DNA from 4 places in the Acetobacterium sp. K1/6 genome. Region 1 is predicted to be linked to each of the others. Evidence: riboswitches for the same ligand, from Rfam matches in the RefSeq annotation. Region 1 holds a riboswitch; each other region holds the start of a gene.
What was found. Region 1 has a riboswitch for cobalamin ahead of U2P91_RS12640 (nitrogenase iron protein NifH). Riboswitches for the same ligand answer to the same signal wherever they lie in the genome.
Positions count from the first base shown of each region.

Region 2: linked by a shared signal. The riboswitch ahead of U2P91_RS03575 (anaerobic ribonucleoside triphosphate reductase) and the one ahead of U2P91_RS12640 (nitrogenase iron protein NifH) in region 1 are both predicted to bind cobalamin.
Region 3: linked by a shared signal. The riboswitch ahead of nikB (nickel ABC transporter permease) and the one ahead of U2P91_RS12640 (nitrogenase iron protein NifH) in region 1 are both predicted to bind cobalamin.
Region 4: linked by a shared signal. The riboswitch ahead of U2P91_RS03635 (class I SAM-dependent methyltransferase) and the one ahead of U2P91_RS12640 (nitrogenase iron protein NifH) in region 1 are both predicted to bind cobalamin.

Region 1 is NZ_JAXQGA010000014.1:48,067-52,879, forward strand. It holds gene U2P91_RS12635 (nitrogenase component 1) at 1-867, opposite strand, end outside; gene U2P91_RS12640 (nitrogenase iron protein NifH) at 864-1,706, opposite strand; cobalamin riboswitch at 1,795-1,975, opposite strand; gene U2P91_RS12645 (LysR family transcriptional regulator) at 2,078-3,019, shown strand; gene U2P91_RS12650 (TIGR04076 family protein) at 3,093-3,341, opposite strand; gene U2P91_RS12655 (iron-containing alcohol dehydrogenase) at 3,354-4,499, opposite strand; gene U2P91_RS12660 (APC family permease) at 4,529-4,813, opposite strand, start outside.
Region 2 is NZ_JAXQGA010000003.1:107,229-112,041, reverse strand. It holds gene nrdG (anaerobic ribonucleoside-triphosphate reductase activating protein) at 1-379, opposite strand, end outside; gene U2P91_RS03575 (anaerobic ribonucleoside triphosphate reductase) at 376-2,736, opposite strand; cobalamin riboswitch at 2,854-3,033, opposite strand; gene U2P91_RS03570 (MarR family winged helix-turn-helix transcriptional regulator) at 3,329-3,793, shown strand; gene U2P91_RS03565 (FMN-binding protein) at 3,808-4,194, shown strand; gene U2P91_RS03560 (flavodoxin domain-containing protein) at 4,217-4,708, shown strand; gene U2P91_RS03555 (response regulator) at 4,699-4,813, opposite strand, start outside.
Region 3 is NZ_JAXQGA010000010.1:63,056-67,868, reverse strand. It holds gene gyrA (DNA gyrase subunit A) at 1-652, shown strand, start outside; gene U2P91_RS10600 (PTS sugar transporter subunit IIA) at 652-1,104, shown strand; gene rpe (ribulose-phosphate 3-epimerase) at 1,141-1,791, shown strand; gene U2P91_RS10590 (PTS sugar transporter subunit IIB) at 1,829-2,113, shown strand; cobalamin riboswitch at 2,350-2,538, shown strand; gene nikB (nickel ABC transporter permease) at 2,694-3,632, shown strand; gene nikC (nickel transporter permease) at 3,634-4,470, shown strand; gene U2P91_RS10575 (ABC transporter substrate-binding protein) at 4,512-4,813, shown strand, end outside.
Region 4 is NZ_JAXQGA010000003.1:122,154-126,966, forward strand. It holds gene U2P91_RS03620 (DUF5320 domain-containing protein) at 1-98, shown strand, start outside; gene U2P91_RS03625 (MBL fold metallo-hydrolase) at 117-938, shown strand; gene U2P91_RS03630 (flavin reductase family protein) at 965-1,456, shown strand; cobalamin riboswitch at 1,615-1,793, shown strand; gene U2P91_RS03635 (class I SAM-dependent methyltransferase) at 1,945-2,769, shown strand; gene U2P91_RS03640 (FecCD family ABC transporter permease) at 2,772-3,863, shown strand; gene U2P91_RS03645 (ABC transporter ATP-binding protein) at 3,860-4,612, shown strand; gene U2P91_RS03650 (iron ABC transporter substrate-binding protein) at 4,631-4,813, shown strand, end outside.

The sequences.
Region 1 (4,813 bases):
TTCTTCGGCCGTCTGAAAACCGTTGGTATCTATTGCACAGGTCATTTCAAACAGATCACAGGTCTGTAAAAAATGATCATTCATCCCGGTCATAAAGGTAACCGGTGTGCCAATGGATAGAAATAATTTTATATCTTTGGTTTGATGATTCATTTGAAAGCGCTTTGTAATGGCTTCACCGATCTCATTTGTGCAGCCATTAACCGCCTGCAAGTCATTAAATCGGGAAAAAATAAACGGATTGTGATTCAGTTTATCAATGGAACTAGGACAGTTTGCACAGCCGGAGCCCGTCATTAAAAACTGACAAACGGCCTCATCATCGGGGAATAAAGAAAGTACCCCCGTATAATCTGCGGCCAGCGGCGGTAATTCACAAACCGCTGCATTTTTTGATAAAACCAGTGGCCGGGTCTTGACAAAGTCCGCAATTTTTGCTGCAATCTTATCCAAACGTTGGGATGGACTGGTTTTTCGTTTCTCCATGGGACCACGCTTGAAAATCTCGACAGGTATCTGATGGGGATTATCAAGTCCCTCGATCATCGTATCAAAATCGGTTTGGCTGAGCAAATCGGGACATGAAACATAAAGAATAATACCCTGATAGCAGGCTTTTCGTAACGCCGCTTCAACAACGCCTTTAATTTTTTCCAGATAATCCCCAAAGGTATAATCCAATGCACGAATGGGAACGAGTTTGAGCTTGGACAACTGCCCACATTCCAAAGCCCTAAAATATAAAATACGGATACAAGTTGGCGGTCCGACGGCCACGACTAAGGTGTCCGGTATCGCAAAAATTCGTTTTGCCATTTCCATATCACCTAAATTATAGACCGACGTTTCAATGGTGATGCTACTCATCTGCTGATTTCCTGGTTCTTTGCGGAAACAAAATCAAAGAGGGCTTCCATTGCGTCATCATCAAGGGAACGAGAGTCACTGGCAGGAACTTCGCAAAACAGATCCTTCCCCAAGGTCTTAATTACCTGTGAAAGAGGGGCCTGGGGATCGGCCTCAATCATGGTATTTCTTTGATACTCGGCCAGCTTGATCGCCTGGTTTTGTTCAATAGAGGCTATCAGACGACTTTCGGTCATTTTGATAAAATGATCAACCACATCTTTATCGGTTTGGGACGAGTAGCGATTATGAATAAAGCCGCCAAATAGTTTTTGCTTCGGGGTTTCGTAGTGCGTGATGCCCTTTAAAATATTATTGGCAGCGTACAACGACATAAATTCTGATGAGGTCACAATATAAACCGCATCAACACATTGCTTGCGCATGGGGATGGAAAAACCACCACAGACCACATCACCCAGCACATCATAGACAATCAGATCCCAGTCCATCGCAAAGACTTCCAGCTTTTCCAGGGTCTCGATCACCGCCGAAATGCCCATCCCGGCACAACCGACCCCCGGTTCCGGGCCGCCAGCTTCAACGCAAGTAACGCCATAAACTCCTTTATATAAAATATCTGCTTTATTCAGCTGATCTCCTTTTTCCTTGAGTGTTTTCAAGACGGTGGGAATCCGTCGCTTCATCAGAATCCGGGTCGAATCCGATTTCGGGTCACAGCCGATATGGAGAACCTTTTTCCCAGCTTTTGAAAGCGCTGCCGATACATTGGCGGCAATCGTCGATTTACCAATCCCTCCCTTGCCATAAAATGCGATCCGTTTTAGTTTTATCTTCATTTTTCCTCCAATAAAAAAACTCTTCTGAATTATTAGACAGAAGAGTTTATTATAAAAATAAATCCCTCACCCAATAATCCGTTAGGCTTGGTTATCACAAAATATAGAAGCATCCTGGCTTAAGATCATCGCCTGCTGTAACAACTTCCCAGAAATTTCTTTCCAGTGTTGATCAATTTACAGCGGCTCACTTTTACAGTGGCGGTACCGCATCGGACTTTAACCGATTTTCATACTACACTTTGTTATTCAATTAAGTCGTATTATATCACAAGAAAGAGGAGCAAACAATTCAGCGGTTCTTCTAATTTCCAATTGCCAGCTATCAATATTTTTGATAGTATAGGGCTAAACAAACAAGGAGGAAACCAATGATTTCACTACAAAATATGAAATATATGATCGAAATTTCAAGGCATCAATCAATTTCGGCGGCGGCTAAGGCCCTCTATATTTCCCAATCCACTTTATCCACTGCAATCAAAGAAGTCGAACAGAGTCTCGGAATTCTCCTGTTCAAGCGAAACAGCCGTGGGATTGAATTAACTTATGAAGGACAAGATTATCTAAACCATGCCAGAGATATCGTTGAGCAAGCCGACTATCTGGAACGACGTTATCAGCATCAGAAATCGATCCCGATGCGCTTTTCTGTCTCCACCCAGCGACTGCCCTTTTCGACCATGTCTTTTATCAAAATCGTTGATGAAATCGGCTTGGATCGCTATGATATTGCCATTCGGGAATGTCCAACCCATGAGGTCATCCACGACGTGGCCACCCGTCGCAGCGAAATCGGCGTTATGTGCATTAATGATCATTACCTGAATACGATGCAAAAACTTTTAGATACCAGCAATCTCTCCTTTCATATTCTGGGAAAAATTAAATCCTATGTTTTTATAAGAAAACTACATCCCCTCGCTAAGAAAGAATTGCTAACCCTTGATGACTTAAAACCATACCCTTTTGTCACCTATGATCAGGGTGATGACAATCTGCTTCATTTTTCTGAAGAAATTTTATTTAATGAAATCCTGGATAAAAACATTCATGTCATTGACCGTTGCACAAAAATCGCCCTGGTTCGTGGCACTGATTGTTTTAGCATCGGTCCGGATCTGACTAACAGCGATGGCGATAAGATGCACTCAAAACTAAATGAGATTCAGACGATCGAGTTTTGCGAAAGTGATCAAATTTTACACGCAGGTTATATTATGCGCAGGGAACATACCTTAAGTGATATTGGAATACGCTATATTACGACTTTAAAAGCGAAAATCAATGGACTAGAATGCAATTCTTACTGATGCAAAATAACTAAAAAGATCAAAAGGACAGATACTTGATCCCTTTGATCTTTTTTTATACACTTTGAGTTCTTCAGGCTTTTCTAATTCTAAACACCACTTTTTCTCCACAGTCCGGGCATTGGAGCGGCGCATCGGTAATCACACCTTTGCGAGCCGCATAGACAAAGGGAAACACTGCACTGAGTGCCATCATGCAGAAATTTCCACTCTTGTCCTTATCCAGCTGGGGTCCGTCAAAAATGACTTCATCCCCCGCCGAATATATCGGGCAACCCGATTCCTCAACCACCAGTTTTATTTTCTGTTCAATTACTTCCATGTTGTCCTTCCTCTATAACGCCAGTCGATACAGCGCTTCAATCTGTTCCAGGGTTGTACTTCTGGGATTAACCAGAATATTACCACTTTTCATGGCATCTACAGCCATCGCAGGGATCTTATCGACCGTGACGCCCACCTCACCCAGGGTTTTGGGAATCCCCAGTGCACAAGTTAAGCTACGGATCTCATCGACCAAAGTCTGAGACGTAAAATCCTCCCATCCTTCACCGCATTTAATCGCGTCATAAATTTTTTGATAACGTCCGGTATCGGCTAGGGCGTTATATTCCAGCACCGTTGGCAGCAGTATCGCATTGGCAACCCCATGAGGGACATCAAAATAACCGCCCAGGGGATGGGCCATCGCATGGACATTACCCAGCCGCGCCCAGGCAAAGGCGATCCCGGCAAACATGCTACCATAAAGCATATTGGCTGCTGCTTCTGGATTGGTTCGATCTGCCACAAACAAACGGATATTATTACCGATCAATTCCAAGGCTTTTTCAGCCATTGCATCAGAAAAAGGTGAAGCGGCCTTCGATAGATAAGCCTCAATGGCATGAACCAGAGCATCAATTCCGCAGGCTGCCGCCGTTTTTTCCGGGGTTGTCATAACTAAGGTTGGGTCCAGTACTGCATAGGCCGGAATCAGTTCATAACTAAAGACCGTCAGCTTATAATTCCGGGAACGGTCCGTAATCACCGCAAAAGCTGTTACCTCAGAACCGGTGCCAGCAGTGGTGGGAATGGCAATTAGCGGCACAATCGCACCGGGGACCTTGTCAGCCCCCTCATAGGCACCAATGGAGCCACCGAACTTCGCCAGTATCCCCACCGCCTTAGCTACATCCATGGGGGAACCGCCACCCAAAGCAATAATACAGTCTGCCCCACTGTCAACAAACACCTTGGTGGCCTTATCGACGGTTTCTACTGAAGGATTGGCCTCCGTTTGGGTAAAACTGTCAAAAGTTAGCCCGGCCCGCTCTAAAATATCCGTAATCTTCTTAACCACCCCCATCTTATTCAGATGCGGTCCCGAAATCACCATCGCTTTTTTTAATTCCTGCTTATTTAAAAGCTCCGGTAATTTCTCAATACTATTCACCCCGCAGATTATTTCTTGCGGTATTTTAAAACTAAAACTATTCATCTCTTTTCCTTTCATAACTCCCGACAAGACTATTCAGTTACACTACCAACGCGAGCGGCAAAGGCAGGCTTTTCATCGACATCGACATACTCTACATCAATATGAGCGCCAAACTCATCACCATATTTGAATTTACAGTAGCCATAAAAGAGTACGCCCAATACGGCCCAGCCACCAGCCATGATCCATTCTTCTGCTACCAGTGCAGTGGAAGCAAAAGGCAACGGAATCACATATAACAGGGTCATCATACCCGATAAAGCAACTGCCACAATTCCCACGAAGGTGCCAAATCGGACCTTGTATGGTCGTTT
Region 2 (4,813 bases), on a different contig from region 1:
CCAGCAGATCGGTGTTTTCCAGTAAGCGGAGCCGTCTGGCATCTTTTTTCTCTAGTAGGGTTTCATAGGTGTACCCGGTATAAGTCATCACATGATACCCCAGTTCTTTTGATCGTTTGGCCAATTCACAAAAGGCCTCTGGTTGTTCAAAGGGTTCGCCACCACTTAGGGTAATGCCATCAAGTAGCGGGTTCTTTCTCATTTCATCGATGATGGCGTCTACGTCCACCAGGTTACCCCCGTTAGAATCATGGGTCGCCGGGTTATGACAACCCTCACACTGGTGCGGACATCCCTGAGCAAAAACCACAAAGCGGATGCCTGGCCCATCGACAATGGATTCTTTGACCACTCCGGCGATTCTTACTTTTTTACTCATTGCAATTGCTCCATTGCTTCACCAGTAGCAATCTGCTCAGCAGCATTAAAATGTTTGATCCGATCTCTAACTTCCGCTTTTTTAGCATCGTTAAAACGGTCCAGAGTGCCCACCAGATAACCGGTGATTCGGCGAATGCGTTCAAATTTCTGCTCTCCTTCTGACCGACCGCAACTCGGGCAAACATCCCCGATAATTCCAGTATAGCCGCAAACCGGATCCCGGTCCACCGGATGGTTAATGGAACCATAGCCAATACCGGCTTCCTTCATCGCTCGGACCACCTTTTCAAAGGCCTCCAGATTGTCCATCGGGTCGCCATCCATTTCCACATAGGTAATGTGCCCAGCATTGGTAAGCTCATGATAAGGTGCTTCCAGTCTGATTTTGTCGTAAGCACTGGTTCCATAGTAAACCGGGATGTGGAAAGAGTTGGTGTAGTATTCCCGGTCGGTTACACCCGGGATATCGCCAAAAATAGTTTTATCCAGCTTGACAAATCGTCCGGCGGTACCTTCTGCCGGCGTGCCCAGCAGGGTAAAGTTCATCTGATAGTGCTGGCTGGTTTCATCCATTCGCTTTCGCATGTGGCCCACAATTGCCAGCCCCAGTTCCTGGACTTCTTGCGCTTGCCCATGGTGCTTTCCGGTTAAAACGACAAGGCATTCCGCCAGGCCAATAAAGCCCATACTCAGGGTCCCATGTTTGAGCACTTCCCGGATTTCCATCTCTTCAGTAAGATCATCGGAATCAATCCAAACCCCCTGTCCCATCAAAAAGGGAAAATTTTTGACCTTTTTATGGGCCTGAATTTCAAATCGTTCCAGTAATTGATCAATAACCAAATCAATTTTTTTATCCAGCTCAATAAAAAACAGTTCTTTGTCTCCTTGACTATTTAAGGCAATACGGGGCAGATTAATGGTGGTGAAGCTCAGGTTCCCGCGGCCATAGGTGATTTCCCGATTGGTATCATGGACATTTCCAATCACCCGGGTGCGGCAGCCCATATAGGCTATTTCTGTTTCCGGTTGACCTTCTTTGTAATACTTCAGGTTGTAGGGTGCATCCAGAAAGGAGAAATTGGGAAACAATCGCTTGGCACTAACCCGGCAGGCCAATTTGAACAAATCATAATTGGGGTCCCAGGGATTATAGTTCACCCCTTCTTTGACCTTAAAAATATGAATTGGAAAGATCGGCGTCTCCCCATTGCCCAGACCAGCCTCAGTAGCCAGCAACAGGTTTTTTACCACCAACCGCCCTTCGGTAGAACTATCCATACCATAATTAATGGAACTAAAGGGGATTTGGGCACCGGCTCGGCTGTGCATCGTGTTCAGGTTATGGACAAACGCTTCCATTGACTGATAGACACTACGGTCGATTTCCCGCTCGGCATTTTCCATTGCAAAGCCCTGCACCCGGTTAATGACATTGGCGTCAACAATCCATTGGGCCAGGCTCCGGGCTTCTGCTTCTTGATAACCTTTGGGTTGATTTAATTCGGGTCTTAACCCCAGTTTCTTTTCGATGTCCGCGCCGATGGCTTTAACCTTTGCTAAGGCATTCTTTGTCTCCGTTAATAAGGTTAAGGCCTTGGCAAGGTTCTCCTGATAAAGCCGGACAAAGGTTTTTTTTACCCCCGGAACCATGGCATAGTCAAAATTGGGAATGCTCTGTCCGCCATGCTGATCATTCTGGTTCGACTGGATGGCAATGCAGGCCAGAGCCGAATAGCTTTGAATATCATTGGGTTCGCGCAGATGTCCATGGCCAGTAGAAAAGCCATTTTTAAACAGCTTTTCCAAATCAATCTGAGTGCAGGTCGTCGTCAGGGTTAGAAAGTCCATATCATGAATGTGGATTTCACCGGCTTTATGAGCGGCTGAATGCTCTGGATTCAAGACAAACATTTCATAAAACTGCTTGGCGCCCTCTGACCCGTACTTCAGCATCGTGCCCATAGCGGTGTCCCCGTCAATATTGGCATTTTCTCGTTTTACATCATTATCCTTAGCGTCCTTGAAGGTCAGGTCTTCATATATTTTCATCAGCCGGGTATCCATCTCCCGAATTCGGGTTCGTTCAGCCCGGTATAGAATATACTCCTTGGCCGTTTTGGCGTGTCCGGTTTCAATCAGGATTTTTTCCACCGCATCCTGAATTTCTTCCACTGTTGGCGCATTCGTATTCATTTCCTGCTCAATATAAATGGTAACCCGCTCGGCCAGATCCATGGCCGTCTGATAATTCTGGCCGCCGATTTCACTGGCTGCCTTGAAAATAGCGTTGGCAATTTTTTCAATGTTAAACGGGGCTTCTCGTCCGTCTCTTTTTCTAATTTTTGTAATCATTCTGGTCGTTTCCTTCTTTCCTGCTAGTCTTTTAGGTGTTTTAGGCATGCAAAAACCCCTCAACGGCGTGGTCAAGAGGCATAATGATACATTGAACACCCTCTATCACGCGTAGAGTCTGGTGCATTTAATAACGGCGGGTAATCTGACTCCGGTTTGAACGTTCAGAAACAAACAGCTTAACCTGTTTATTTTCTTTTAACATCTCACCATTACAGCGGCGGGACCGTGCAGGATTCACACCTGCTTCCCCCAAACTGCACCTGTTGGCACAGCACCATTATCTCCTTATTTTGTTGTTTGTATTTTATCACATACAAGATGTAGTGTCAAACTGATTTATAATGCAAACGTTAATCACTATTTCAATCAAGTAACATCATCCCTATCGTGAACTTTTTCGCTTGTTTATGATAACATAAATTTAAAAATTTCTACCGTTAAATTTTTTGCAAACCCTTTCAAATTTTGCTAGTCTTAACTTTCTTCAGAAATATATATATTCGGCTGATAAGTATTGACAGACAAAAATAGGTAAGGTATTATCTATTAAGGTAAGGTCTTACCTTAATAGAAGCGAGGAGGTTATATTTTGGACCATATCGACTCAATGACCGATCAAAAATTTATCTTTGGCAGTGTTCAAGTCGTTGCCAACCAGATGACCACCCAACTGGAGCGGGAACTAAGAGAATACAATCTAACAACCAAGCAGTGGCTGCTCACGATTGTCGTTGCGAATACCTTTGATCATAACCCCACCATCAAAGAAGTCGCCAAAGGAATGGGCAGTTCTCATCAGAACGTCAAGCAGGTAGCTCTGAAGTTAGAACAAAAAGGCTTCATTGTTATGGAAAAAGACCCTCAAGATGCCCGAATCACCCGGATCAAACTAACCGACGCCGTCGATTCTTTCGGTAACGAAAGTCAGGCGAAAGCAGTGATTTTTACTGAAAAATTATTTAACGGCATCTCGGCAGAGGAGCTGGCCATGACTCGGTCAACCCTTGCAAAGATACTGACAAACCTGGAAAAGATGGATCAAGAATCAAGATAACAGGAGGAAAATACGTGAAAAAAGCAATGATTATTATTCTCAGTATTCTGGGCGTATTGGTACTAGTAGGTGCCGGCGGATTTTTTTATCTCACCAGCGGCCTGGAATCCGGGGAAAACCTGGCAATCAATCCGGTGGATCTACAAAAAATTGAAGATGGCACCTATGCCGGTGTTTACGAATCTGGACGTTGGACCAATGAGGTTGCCGTCAGTGTGGCCAATCATCAGATTACATCAATTGATGTGGTCAAAGCCGTCACCATGGAATCTCCAGATGTGACCAGTACGATTATCAACCAAGTCATTAAAATACAAAATACCACTGTCGATACAGTCAGCGGTGCCACGGTTACCAGCAAAGCCTATCTCAAATCCATTGAAAATGCCTTAACTCAATAAGATGCAAAGAAAGGAAATGCCCATGAAAACCATGATACTTTATGCCAGTAAATATGGCTTTACCGCGGACTGCGTCGCAGAACTAAAAAAGAACTTAAACGGAGAAACCCGACTCGTCAATATCAATTCCGATAAAATTCCCGCTCTGGACGACTACGATACAGTCTTAATCGGCGGTTCTATTTACATTGGACAGATTGACAAGAAAATAAAAAAATACTGTCTTTCACATTTAGATGAACTGAAAAACAAAAATCTGGGCTTTTTTATCTCCTGTGGTTCGGCTGAAACAATTGATACTTATTTTAAAGACTCTTTTCCCGACATTCTGCTCGAAAAAGCCCTTACTCTCGATAATTTTGGTGGCGAAATGAGACCGGATAAAATGAAGTTTTTTCATAAGTTCGTGTCAAACATGGTCGAGAAGTCTGGCCAAAAGGATAACACGTCTCCGATGAAGCCGTTGCCCGAAAGCATTCTTCGGATGGCAAATACGATCAATACTCATTCCTGACCGCCACTATCTTCAGCTGGCTCGATTGTATCCAGCAGTAGCTTCATAGCCGCAACAAACTGAGGATAGAAATTGATGATTTCTTTTTCTGCCCCGCTTTCAAGT
Region 3 (4,813 bases), on a different contig from region 1:
TAAACAGGGAATTATCAAGAAAACCGATTTAACCGAGTATGATACCTCCCGTAAAAATGGTATTATCGCCATTAATTTAAGAGAAGGTGATGAGCTGATCAATGTCCGGTTGGTTGTTCAGGATGAAGAAATTGTCATGGGAACCCAATGTGGTTATGCAATCCGCTTTAGCTCCGAAGAAGTAAGACCGATCAGCCGAACATCAATTGGTGTCCGGGGGATTGATCTGCGGGCAGATGATGTGGTTGTTGGGATGGATATTGTTAAAAAAGAACTCTTCGTCCTTTGCGTCAGTGAAAATGGCTATGGTAAACTCAGTGCCTCTGATCTGTATCGTCCCCAAAAACGTGGCGGCAAAGGGGTGCAAACCTATAAAGTCACCAAAAAAACCGGTCAATTGGTTGGTTTCTGCGTGATCAGCCGGGATGGCGAAATTATGATGATCAATAATCAGGGCGTTGTCATTAAGCTTGGCGGTAATGATATTACCGCCGTTGGCCGCAATACCCAGGGTGTTCGTCTGATGAAATTAAAACCGGAAGAATCCATTGCCACCATTTCTAAAGTTTATAAGGAGGATCCAGTGGATGATCTCGACGACGATGACGGCGAAAATCAGATGACACTCGTTGATACCACTGAAAAACAATAATGGACTCGTTAATCCATATCGATCGCATTCAAGTCAATTGTACGGTCAAGGATCAGTTTGATGCCATTGCGTTAGCAGCCACACCGCTGCTTTCGCAGGGGTGTGTTACTGAAGATTTTGTTGAAGCGGTCGTGGAAAGAGAAAGAACCTTTCCGACCGGCTTACCCACAAAAATAGGGGTGGCGTTGCCCCATACTGAAGCGAAATATGTATTAAAAGAAAGTATCTCCATTGTGACGTTAAAAAACACCATTGTTTTTGCTGGCATGGGGAATCCCAGGGAAAGTATTTCGGTCCAGATAATTTTTTTACTGGCCATTAATAATCCTGAAAAACAACTAAAGATCTTACAGACGATCATTACCATTATTCAAAATGAAAAAATGTTACAAAAAATAAAAGATGCAAAAGAGCCGCAAATCATTTACAATCTTATTAAGACCTTTTTATAATCCGGTTACAGCATTTCAAAAGGAAAGTAGATATCAATGAATATTAAAATAGCACCCTCGATGCTCAGTGCAGATTTTTCTAATCTGGAACGGGATCTAAAAGAAGTTGAAAAAAATGGCGCCGATTATCTCCATGTGGATATTATGGATGGACATTTTGTGCCCAATATTACCATCGGTCCGGATCAGGTGGCGAGCCTGCGAAAGACCATAAAGATCCCCTTTGATGTTCACCTCATGATTAGCGAGCCGCTAAAATATATCGATCGGTTTGCTGATGCCGGAGCGGATATCATTACCGTTCATGTGGAGTCGGATGGGGAGATTAAGGACTGTATTGACGCCATTGTAAAAAAAGGAGTCAGACCCGGACTGGTGGTTTCTCCGGATACTTCTCTGGAGGTGATAAAGCCGTATCTTGATCACATTAGCATGATCCTGATTATGTGTGTCTATCCCGGTTTTGGCGGACAAAGCTATATTCCAGAAAGCACCGAAAAAATAAGCGCCTGTCGCCAAATGATTGGTAATCGAAATATTGATCTTCAGGTTGATGGGGGAATTAATTTTAACACCCTAAAAGAAGTAGTGGAAGCTGGGGCCAATGTCATTGTTTCCGGATCCTGCTTATTTAAAGGCGATATGAAAGAAAATTTAGGACAGTTCAAAAAAATCATCAAGGGATAAATTCTAAAATTCTAATTATTGAAAGAGGGAATTAACGATGAAACTTGTTTTAGTTGCGTGTGGAACTGCCCTGGCAACCTCGACTGTAGTTGCCAAAAAGATTGAACAGATTGCGCTGGAAAATGGGATTGCCTGTCAAACTGTTCAAGCCAAAGCGGTAGATGCCTTTAAAAAGTATCAAGAATTACATCCCGATGCGATTGTCTGTACCTGTCAACTGGAAGGGGACATTGATATTCCGGTGATTAATGGCCGCGCTTTTTTAACCGGGATTAATTTACAAAGTACCATTGACCAGTTGATTGAGATATTAAAAAAATAGAATTGACAATTAATAATAATTTAACGTATAATTTATTTAGGTTGGATCTAAAAACTAGAGGATAACAAATATTGATTTAAGATCAATAGAAAGGCCATGAAGGTTAAGTTTATTAATTTTCGTGGTTTTTTTTACAAAAATTTTAGTTGTTTACCTAGCTTTTCAGAATGACAGCAGAGGTGTAAGTTAAAACAGAGTCTTGACATTTGTTTTGTTCTGATATATATTACCCAAAAATAATTAAATATTAACCAGGTGTCAGCTGTCATTAAAAATTGATAAGCTGGTGAAAAGGGAAGTTGGGTGTAAATCCCACGCGGTCCCGCCGCTGTAAGAGAAAAGTCACACCAGAAATGCCACAAATAGGCAGGATGTGATGTATTGAAACTTGAGCCAGAAGACCTGCCTGTTTATTGTCTTAATACTCTACGGAAGATAGAGGATGATTTTGTGCTGTGAAAAATACAAACTCACTGTCTTTTATGGATAGTGAGTTTTTTTATGGGCTCAAGGAAAAATCAATTGACATGATGTATAGAGTTAGAATATACTAACAAAATAAAAATCAAGGAGTGAATGCGTGGGAAAATATATTAGGAAGCGGTTCGTGCAGTTAATTCCAATACTGCTTGGTGTTAGTTTTATCACCTTTGCATTAATGTATCTTGCGCCTAGTGACCCCGCTGAAATGAAACTCTCAGCTCAGGGAACCGCAGTCAGCCAGGAGATCCTTGATGAAACAAGAGAAGAGATGGGATTAAACAAACCCTTTCTGGAACAATACCTGAGCTGGCTTTTAAATCTTTTAACAGGTGATATGGGGGTCTCTTATGTTGATAATGTACCAGTTAGTCAAAAAATAGTAACGGCAATGCCCTCAACCATTATTCTGGCCGTCAGTTCGATGCTCTTAACGCTTTTAATTGCCATTCCGCTGGGGATTTTAGCAGCTATCCGGCAAAATCAATGGGTTGATTATAGCATTCGTTTTTTTACCTTTGTGGGCACCTCAATTCCCAACTTTTTTCTGGCATTGGTTCTGATTTATGTTTTTGCCATGCAATTAAACTGGTTGCCAGTGTTAGCAACAGGATCGATTCGAGGCTTGATTTTGCCCACCATTGCACTATCGACGGTGATGATTTCAAAATATATTCGTCAGATTCGCGCTGCCGTTCTGGAAGAACTAAATAAAGATTACGTGATGGGAGCCCGCTCCCGGGGGATTCAGGAAAATGTTATCCTGTATAAAAATGTATTAAGAAATTCAATGATCACGGTAGTAACCCTGATTGGTCTATCGATTGGGTCGCTTTTAGGCGGCGCAGCAGTGGTGGAAACCATCTTTGTCTGGCGGGGGTTGGGAAAAATGGTCGTTGATGCCATTGGCGCCCGCGATTATCCCGTGATTCAGGGCTTTGTGGTGTGGATGGCAATTATCTATGTTGTGGTTAATTTATTAACCGATTTATCCTATCATCTTTTAGATCCGCGGGTTAAAGAAGGGTGGGAAACCTAAAATGAAAAAAATAAAACTGCCAATGGATGCCGTTCACAAACGTTTGTATTTTCTTTTCGGTGTTGTCCTGATTCTAATCGTTTTAAGTCTAGTAGCACCCTGGCTGTGTCCCCATGATCCAAATTTAACCGATTTAAAATTGGCGAAGCAACCGCCCTCGTCAGAATATCCTTTTGGTACCGATAGTTATGGCCGATGTGTTTTTTCAAGAGTGTTAATGGGTGCCAAGGTTTCCATCTTTGCTTCCCTGGCATTAGTAATGGGGACCTTTATCTTTGGAACGGCCTATGGGGTGGTTTGCGGATATTATGGCGGAAAGGTTGACCGGGCACTGATGGGTGTGGTTGATATATTGTTGGCTTTTCCGGATATGATTCTGGCCATTGCGGTAGCGGGTATTTTAGGTGGTGGTCTGATCAATGCCATGATTGCCCTGGCGGTGACCGGCTGGACCCAGTATGCACGATTAGCCCGGGGCAGTGTCATGGTAGTAAAGTCTGAGGTTTATATTCAAGCCGCCAGGATTTCCGGAAACAGTCATTCCCGGATCATGTGGCGGCATATGTTACCGAATATTTCAGGACCCTTAATTGTTACGGCAACCCTGCAAATTGGTGGAATGATGATGGGCATCGCCGGATTGTCCTTTCTAGGAATCGGCGTGCAGATTCCCCAGGCCGAGTGGGGCTCAATGATCAATGAAGGCCGTAGTCTGATGCAGACGGCCCCTTGGATTATTCTCTACCCAGGGGTAGTTATGTTGGTAGCGGTGATGATTTTTAATCTTCTCGGTGATACAGTTCGGGATTTATTAGAACCCAAACAACAAACGATCTAAAACCAGCTACTGGTTTTAAATAAAAATAAAAAGGAGTGAATATGAAAAGAAAAGTATTGATCATGTTGTTGTCATTGATATTAATGGTTGCTGTTTTAGCAGGGTGTGGAAACAGTGAAACCGGAAGCTCGGGAGAAAAACATCTGGTTTGGGGTGAGACACAGGCGGTGAGCTCGCTTGATCCGGCTGTCGATTGGCAGGGTTGGTTTACTGTCCGTTATGCTATTTCAGAGACCCTCTTTAAATTGGACATGGAGCTGGTACCAGAGCCGTGGTTGGCGGAGTCTTATGAAAATGTGGATACCAATACCTGGAAAATTACCATTAAGGATAAGGTCACCTT
Region 4 (4,813 bases), on a different contig from region 1:
GACGAAGGTTGAATAAAGTTATTAAAAGAAACGCACCAGTGATGGACCAGGCAGATTTAGAAAAAACGAAGGGCCAGACAGAAAAAAGTGAAAACTAAAAGGCTGAGGGTGGCTAAATGAAAATTGTAACATTAGCTGAAAACACATCGGTGTCTGAAGAATTCAAAAATGAACATGGATTGAGTTTATACATTGAAACCGAAACCCATAAATTGCTATTTGATGTGGGTGCCAGCGGTCTGTTTGCAGAAAATGCAAAAAAACTGGGGGTTGACCTTTGCGAAGTGGATACCCTGGTCATTAGTCATGGTCATTATGATCATGGTGGTGGTTTAGAAACATTTCTTAAGATCAATGATAAGGCCGCAATCTATATCAATGGTCAAGCCTTTGAAAATCATTATTCTAAAAGAGCAGACGGGGAGGCCTATATCGGTCTGGATCAGGAACTGTTTTCTAATCCGCGCTTTATCTTTTTGGCAGCGGATTTCGTCATCGATGATGCTTTGTGCATTTTTTCAAATGTTCAGGGAGAACGCTGTTGCTCTACGGCCAACGCTGACCTGCTGATGGAAAAAGATGGGCTACGGATGGCAGATGATTTTTGTCATGAACAGAACCTGATCATCCGGGAAAGAAATCAGGTCGTGCTGGTGGCAGGTTGTGCTCATAAGGGAGTCGTTAACATTCTTGATCATATGGCATCAAACTATGATATGCAGCCGACTGTTGTCATTGGGGGATTTCATCTTTATAATCGCACCCGAAAAAAACCGGAGGCAAAAGAATTGATTGAGGAAATTGGTAACGAACTCAAAAAAACTGCGACAATTTATTACACCTGCCATTGTACTGGGAAAGAGCCTTATCAAATCCTAAAAATGATGCTGGGAGAACAGGTTAATTATCTGGCAACCGGTAGCCGGGTTATTATTTAAAAATAAAAAAGAACAAGGAGAAAATGATGAACAAAGTAAAAGGAAATATGAAGTCGTGTTTAAATCCAGTGGCTAAGGTGTTGGTATCTTGTCGGGGATTAAATGGCGAAAACAATGCCCTGGCGGTGGGCTATTGCGGAAACTGCAGTTATGATCCGCCGATGGTCATGGTCGGGATTGTACCCTCACGGTATTCGTATCATCTGATTAAAGAGTCCGGCTGTTTTGTGGTGAATCTGGTTGATCAAGCCTATGAAGAAACCTTTAAATATTTGGGTAGCCACAGCAAACGCGATGAAGATAAGCTGGCGGTGATGAAGGTCAATTTAGAAGAAGCTAAATTTGTCAATGCTCCGATTCTTGCCGATTGCCCAGTTAATATTGAATGTAGCATTGTAGACTCAATTGTCACCGGTTCTCACGAAATGTTTGTCGGAAAAATTGAGTATGTCCACGCCGATTCAAAAATGGTCAGTGACGATGGCTGTATTGATTTTTCACAGATAAAATTCTTATAAACAGATCAGAATATAGAGTTTTGTGGTTGACATAAAAAAATTATAATGGTATTATGTCAAAAACGTGTTAGTGGTTTGTAACATAAAAACACAGACAACTTATTGAAAACGTTAGCCTAAAAAATTTTGGGCGTTGATTTTATCAAATGAGTTTAATTTAATAACTTATCATTCAAGGTGCCGATCATGAAGATCGGAGAATAGGGAAGCTTAGAAAGCACGGACCCACCACTGTGAACAGGGACGAATTCTTAAAAAACCACTGGGCTAAAGCCTGGGAAGGTGAGAATAGGATGAACTGTTAGTCAGGAGACCTGCCTTGATTTAAAAAATATGCCAGGGGATGATTGGCCGCATGATTTAGAATACCTTGAGATGGGAAGGGTTTCTTTTATTAATAAAAGAAGCTCTTTTTTTATTTGCCCAGGGTAAGCGATTAAAGAAATTAAAAGCGTTTAAAATAATGAAAAAAGAAAAGAGGAGAAGCGATGACTTTTGAGGAAAAATGGGTTGACAACAAAAAAAAGACGGATCTAAATGAAACCCAGCAGTTTTGGGATGATCGGGCTTCGGAGTTTAATGAGATGGGAAAGAGGGAAATGGCTGATGATCCGGTACTGTCGCTTTTAAAAAGCAAGGATGCTATTTTCCCGGGAGCGAGAGTACTGGATATCGGATGTGGTGCTGGGCGCTATTCCAAAGAATTCTTAAAAATGGGCTGTGAAGTAGTGGGGATTGATATTTCCCCTAATATGATTGATTTTACAAAGGAAAATGCTGCCAGTGTAAAGGCTGATTTTTTTACGTTTAAGGTTATGCCCTGGGAAAAGGCGGATTTGGCCGCAGAAGGGTGGGAAGGCTATTTTGATCTCGTTTTTGCTTCTATGAGCCCAGCTATTAGCGGCCCCGAGGAATTAAAAAAAATGAATCAGGCCTCCAAAGGCTATTGTTTTATGAGTGGACACCTGATCAAAGAAGATAAAATTGGAAATGAACTACGAGTGGCACTGAATAAAGAAAACCGCACCGCTGACTACCGGAATACCTTATATTACGCCTTTAATATATTATGGGATATGGGCTTTTTTTCGGAGTTTCAACATAGTGAGAATCAACGGACAAAGATTTGGGAGCTGGAAAAAGCAACCAATTATTATGCCCATATGTTAAGGGCTACCGATGAAGAGACAAAACAGACGATTCGGGATTATCTTAAGAATAAAAGCAAAGACGGACAGATTGAAGATATAAACTATTCCAAAAACGGTCAATTGCTGTGGTCTGTTCTGTCTGCTCAAATAGACGGGAGATAAAGATGCTAAAAAAACCAAGTGCCGTGATTGAGGTGGAGGGCGACAGCCTGGAATTATACCAGAAATTCACGGGCAAAAAAACCGTGTTGATTCTCATTCTTTGCGCTTTGTTGCTGGTGGTAGCCATTTTTGCCATGAATAGTGGGGCCATGGAATTGGACCCCACCGACATTGTCAAAACCCTGATGAGCATTGGTACCGAAATCTCTAGTGTAGTGGTATGGCGGATTCGTCTGCCCCGAGTTTTGGCCGCGGTTATTGCCGGTGCAGGTTTGGCAGTGGCCGGATGTGTGATGCAAAATAATTTAAGAAATCCGTTAGCATCGCCTTCTACCTTGGGGATTTCCAGTGCAGCTGCCTTTGGTGCCAATATCGCTATTATTGTATTGGGTGCTGGGACGGTGCAAAGCTCGGCAGCGCAGCCGATTATTGTCAACAATCCTTATCTGGTAACGATTTTTGCCTTTGCTTTTTCCATGGGAGCGACCATGATAATTTTGCTGCTGTCCCGAATGCGCAGTTTTTCGCCGGAGTCTATTGTTCTGGCAGGGGTGGCACTGAGCTCTCTTTTTGGAGCAGGCACTACCTTGATTCAGTATTTTGCTGAATCAGTGCAGATTGCTGCCGCTATCTTCTGGACCTTTGGGGACCTGGGTCGGGCTGGCTGGACAGAGGTTTATATTTTGGCTGCGGTGGTGGGTCTTGCGATGATCTACTTTATGATGAAGCGTTGGGATTATAATGCACTGGACAATGGTGCCGATGCCGCTAAGAGTTTGGGGGTTAATGTCGAGCAAACCCGATTTGGCGGCATGCTGGTATCATCGATGATTACCGCAGTGACGGTATCATTTCTTGGTGTGATTGGGTTTATCGGTTTGGTGGCACCACAGATGGTCAGGCGGATCATCGGCGGGGATCATCGCTTTTTGATTCCCATTTCTGCCTTAATGGGGGCGCTTTTGTTGCTGGTCTCGGATACCTTTGCCCGAACGATTATTTCCCCCATTATATTGCCGGTGGGAGCAGTGACATCATTTTTAGGGGCACCCCTGTTTTTGTATCTCTTACTTAAAGGAGGTAAACGTCGTTGAATTTACAAGTTGAAGGATTGGCTTTTGATTATCCTTGCCAAAACGTCTTAAAAGGGATCTCTTTTTCCATGAAGCGCGGGGAATGTTTGGCGATACTGGGAACAAATGGCGCCGGGAAATCGACTTTGCTTAAGTGTATTAACAAAATCTTGAAGCCCCAGGGCGGGAGTGTCTTAATTGATCAGGAAAATATTAAAGCGTTTAAGCAGAGTGAGCTGGCCCAGAGAGTGGCTTATGTTTCTCAGAGTAATCAAAGTACAACCACGACAGTTTTTGATTCGATTCTGATTGGTAGAAAACCTTATATCAAATGGGATGTGGGGAAGAATGATTTAAATATTGTCAATGAGACCATCAAGATGTTAAATTTGGAAAAATTTGCATTAAAAAATGTCGATGAGTTAAGCGGCGGCGAATATCAGAAGGTGTTAATTGGTCGGGCATTAGCCCAGGAAACTGATGTGCTAATGCTGGATGAGCCAACGAGCAGCCTGGATCTAAAAAATCAATTGGAGGTGCTTCAATTGATCAAAGAAATTGCCTACCTTAAAAATATCACGGCGGTGGTAACTATTCATGATCTGAATCTGGCATTACGCTTTGCCGATCAGTATATTTTACTAAAAGACGGTGTTATCCATGCTGCCGGTGGGAAGGAGGTTATTACCGAAGCAAATATAAAAGAAGTATATGGGGTAGACGTAACGGTTGAGCAAGTCAACAATCGTTCGGTTGTGGTTCCAATATAAAAGAAGCGAGGAGAAGCGATGAAAAGAAAACGAATATTAGCTCTGGTGTTGTCGGCGGTGTTGATTTTAATGATGGCGGGCTGTTCTACCGAAGGGGGGACAACGGCAGATGAAATGATCACGGTTACCGATACCTTGGGTCGGACTGTCGAATTAGCAGGACCAGCGGAAAAAATTGTGGCAACCGGAGTTGGGGCCTTA